DNA from 2 places in the uncultured Friedmanniella sp. genome. Region 1 is predicted to be linked to the other one. Evidence: predicted binding sites of a transcription regulator. Region 1 holds the regulator's gene; the other holds the start of a gene.

What was found. Region 1 encodes LexA, which represses DNA repair genes until DNA is damaged. Its sites were predicted from a motif close to TCGAACANNTGTTCGA; they were not measured.
Region 2: the regulator LexA is predicted to act here: its motif matches at 1,395-1,410, upstream of ACFE7W_RS06485 (DUF222 domain-containing protein).

Annotation. Positions count from the first base shown of each region.
Region 1 covers NZ_CAXTHT010000013.1:23,222-25,417, reverse strand. Annotated here, with positions in the region: gene ACFE7W_RS19065 (ATP-dependent DNA helicase) at 1-910, shown strand, start outside; gene lexA (transcriptional repressor LexA) at 935-1,789, opposite strand.
Region 2 covers NZ_CAXTHT010000002.1:465,257-467,452, forward strand. Annotated here, with positions in the region: gene rfaE2 (D-glycero-beta-D-manno-heptose 1-phosphate adenylyltransferase) at 1-1,035, shown strand, start outside; gene ACFE7W_RS06485 (DUF222 domain-containing protein) at 1,423-2,196, shown strand, end outside.

The DNA of each region.
Region 1 (2,196 bases):
GGAGCGCTCCGGTCGCGAGGCGAGAGTCGCGCCGCTGACGGTCGCCGGGCTGATGCGGGCCAGCGTCTTCGGCGAGCACACCACGATCCTGACCTCGGCCACGCTGAAGCTGGGCGGGGACTTCGACCAGGTCGCGGGCAACCTCGGGCTCAAGGCTGCCGAGCGCGACGACACGTTCCCGGCTCGGGCCGCAGCCCCTACGGACGAGGACCGCGACCCGGGGCCGGCCGAGATGCAGCCTTGGCGCGGCCTGGACGTCGGCTCGCCGTTCGACTACCGCCGCCAGGGGATCCTCTACGTGGCGCGGAACCTGCCCCAACCCGGACGGGACGGGCTGCCTCCGGAGACGCTGGCCGAGATCGCCGAGCTCACCTGGGCGGCCGGTGGCCGGACCCTCGGCCTCTTCTCGTCGCGGCGGGCGGCCGAGGCGGCCGCCGTGCACGTCCGCAAGCAGCTGCCGAAGCTGACGGTCCTCTGCCAGGGTGACGCCCAGCTCTCCGAGCTCACCCGCCGGTTCATTGCCGAGGAGGAGGCGAGCCTGTTCGGCACGCTGTCGCTCTGGCAGGGCGTCGACGTCCCGGGTGTGACCTGCTCGCTGGTCATCATCGACCGGATCCCGTTCCCGCGGCCGGACGAGCCGCTGACCCAAGCGCGCCAGCGAGCGGTGGCCGAGGCCGGCGGCAACGGCTTCATGGCCGTCGCCGCCACGCACGCCGCGCTGCTGCTCGCGCAGGGCTCAGGCCGGCTCATCCGACGGACGAGCGACCGCGGCGTCGTCGCGGTGCTGGACCCGCGGCTCACCACCGCGCGGTACGGAAACTACCTGCAGGCGTCCATGCCCCCCATGTGGCAGACCGGGGACCGGGAGACCGTGATCCAGGCACTGCGCCGGCTCTCCGGTCAGGTCTGAGCCGCCGGGCGGCCCAGACCTCACTCAGATCTTGCGCAGGACCGCCACGACCTTGCCCAGGATCGAGGCGTGGTTGCCGTCGATCGGGTCGTACGCCGCGTTGTGCGGCAGCAGCCAGACCTGGCCCTCGGTGCGCTTGAACGTCTTGACGGTGGCCTCGTTGTCCAGCAGGGCCGCCACGATGTCGCCGTTGTCCGCCGTCGGCTGCTGCCGCACCACGACCCAGTCCCGGTCGCAGATGGCGGCCTCGATCATCGAGTCGCCCCGCACCTCGAGCAGGAACATGGTGCCCTCGCCGACCAGCTGACGAGGCAGGGCGAAGACGTCCTCGATCCGCTCCTCAGCCAGGATCGGGCCGCCGGCGGCGATCCGCCCGAGAACCGGCACGTGGACCGGGGCCGGGTAGGCGTTGCCCACGTCGGTCTGGTCGAAGTGGGTCCCGCCCGGGCCGAAGCCCGAGCCGACGTCGCGTTCCGCGCTCGACCCGGCATCGTCGGGCAGCAGCACCTCGAGTGCTCGGGGCCGGTGCGGGTCGCGTCGCAGGAACCCCTTCTGCTCGAGCACCTTCAGCTGGTGCGCGACGCTGGAGGAGCTGGCCAGTCCGACGGACTCGGCCATCTCGCGGATGCTCGGCGGGTAGCCGCGGGCGTCGACCGCGTGCTTGATCACCTCGAGGATCCGGCGCTGCCGCGGCGTCAGGCCGTATCCGTCAGCCGGTCCGTCGGGGAGCGGCCGGACGCTGGCCGCCCCGGCGAGCTGGGCCTCGATCTCGGCCGCGCTGGGGCGGCCGCGTCGGCGTCCGGTCGGCTTGGCCGCACTCGGTTCCCCAGGCGCTGGGGCGGGGGGGTCGGTGGGTGTGGAGTCGTCACGATCTGCCATGCGCCTGACATTAGAGAGAGCCGCTGACAAATTCAAACACCTGTTCGAGGTGTGTCGCTGACGACGTCCTGCTCATCCCGGGCCTGGCGCCGAGCTCGCGAAAACTGTCAGTGGCTCTTGATTCGATCAACGACATGGTGACACGAGTCCTTCTCCAGCGGTCCGACCGGCTCCCCGGCTCGGTCCGCGGATCGAACACGCGTTCTCTTGCCCTTGGCAAGCGAGCGCCGATGCGGTACAAATCAAACGTACGTTCTATCGAACGCCCGTTCGACCTCTCCACTAGGAGCTCGTCCATGAACGCCACCACTCTCGAGGCTCCGGCCAGCGGCCGGCAGCACGGCCCGACGGCCCCTGCCACGCCCAGAACCTCCGTGCCCACGACCGTCGCGTCCAGAACCGTCGTG
Region 2 (2,196 bases), on a different contig from region 1:
GCGCTGCTGGTCTGCGACTACGACTCCGGACGCCTGCTCGGAGCGGTGCAGAGCGCGTTCGGCCGCCAGAGCCGGCCGCCGCTGGTCGTCGTTGACGCCCACGACCCGGCGCCCTGGGCGGGGCTGCGTCCCGACGTGGTGACCCCGAACGCGGCGGAGGCGTTCCGGCTGCTGGGCCGTCCCGCGCCCACCGACGGGACCCGGCTGGCCGCCCTCGTGGCGGCCGCGCCCGAGCTGCGCGAGCGAGCCGGCGCGGAGGCGGTGCTGGTCACCCTGGACCGTGACGGCAGCGTCCTGTTCGGTCCCGACCACGGGGTGGTCGCCGAGCCGCACCGCACGCCCGCCTGGCCTCGGGCGGAGAAGCAGGCGGCGGGAGCTGGCGACACCTTCGTGGCCGCCCTGACGCTGGCCCGAGCGACCGGGGTGCCGCTGCCGGTGGCCGCCTCGCTGGCCCAGGCCGCCGCTGACGTGGTGGTGCAGCGGTTCGGGACCTCCGTCTGCTCCACCGACGAGCTCGTCGAGCACCTGGCCGTCGGCGACGCCGCGCTGGAGGAGGAGGCGCTGCTGCGTCGCGTGGCCGCCGATCGGGCCGCAGGCCGCCGGATCGTGCTCACCAACGGCTGCTTCGACGTCCTGCACCGTGGCCACACCATCTACCTGAGCCAGGCCGCGCAGCTGGGCGACGTGCTGGTGGTCGCAGTGAACAGTGACCGCTCGGTCCGGCGGCTCAAGGGGCCCGAGCGCCCGATCAACTCCGCCGCCGACCGGGCCGGGGTGCTCGCGGCGCTGAGCTGTGTGTCGTACGTGACCGTCTTCGACACCGACACTCCCGTCCCGCTGCTCGAGCGGCTGCGTCCCGACGTCTACGCCAAGGGCGGCGACTACACCCCCGACCAGCTCGTCGAGGCCGTGGTGGTCGAGGGCTACGGAGGCGAGGTCCGCATCCTCGACTACGTGCCCAGTCAGTCCACCACCGAGGTGGTCGGGCGGATCCGGTCGCGACGCGGCCAGCCGGGTGTGGACGATCCGGCGTAGCTGGCCGCAGGGCGCCCGGCGTCGGGGGAGATTGGGAGGTCATGGTCGGATGCGACCGCCCCTACCGTTGACCGGGCCGCAACGCCGGCATGAGCACGACCGGATTGGCACTGACGCGATCAGCGGCTATCGGAAGCGATGATCGACGTCGACGACACTCGTCAATTCGTCGTGGCTGGTCGCGCGGCCCCTGGGGGGAACGACGGTCACCGCCGGCAGAGGTCAGTGCGAGGACGCCTGCGATCGCCGCCTCACGCGGTCATACTCAAGGCGCGTCGGAAGCGACCGTCACCGGTGTCCTGCAGATCCGTCACCTCTGTCCTGAAACACCGCACGGGGCGACCCCCGAGGGCTTGCACTCGAACACGCATTCGAATATAATGAGTTATGGCTCGGGGAAACCAGCAGGACAGCGACGCGGTCGGGCGTGCGCTGACGCTGGTCGAAGGAGCGTTCGGCGAGCTGCTGGACGCCGTCGACGACGGCGGCCTTGCCGGGTTGGACCCCCTCGCGCTGGTGGCGTTCCTGCAGCGGTGGGAGCGGCTCCGCAACCGCCTGCCGATGGTCGATCACGCTGCTCTGACTCAGGCGGAGGCCGACGGTCTTGCCGATCAGCTGACGCAGCCGAACCTGACGCGTGTCCTGGTGGGTGCGCTCCGGCTCTCAGCCGGTGAGTCGCGTCGGCGGGTCCGGGCGGCCGAAGCCGTCGGACCGCGGACGGCGCTGACGGGGGAGCGGCTCGAGCCGGTCCGGCCGCTACTGGCCGAGGCGCAGCGAGCCGGCGAGGTGACCCCCGAGCAGGTGCAGGTGGTCGTCCGGGCGCTCGCCGGAGTGGACGGTCGGGGCTTCGACCCGGACGACGTCGCCGCTGGTGAGCGGCTGTTGACCGAGCATGCGTCGACCTTCGAGCCGAAGGTGCTGGGTCTGCTGGCCGAGCAGGTGGTCGCCGCGATCGACCCGGACGGGACGCTGCCAGACGACCGGCTGGTTGCGGAGCGCCGCTCGTTCAACCTGCGGCCGACCCCGGACGGCGGGTTCCGCGGCGAGTTCCGGCTGACCGGGGTGGCCGGGGTGAAGCTCGCCGCCGTGCTGCGGCCGCTGGCGCGTCCCAAGATCGACCGGATTTTGTGCGCCGAGGGGGCGGAGCCCGTCGCGGCCGAA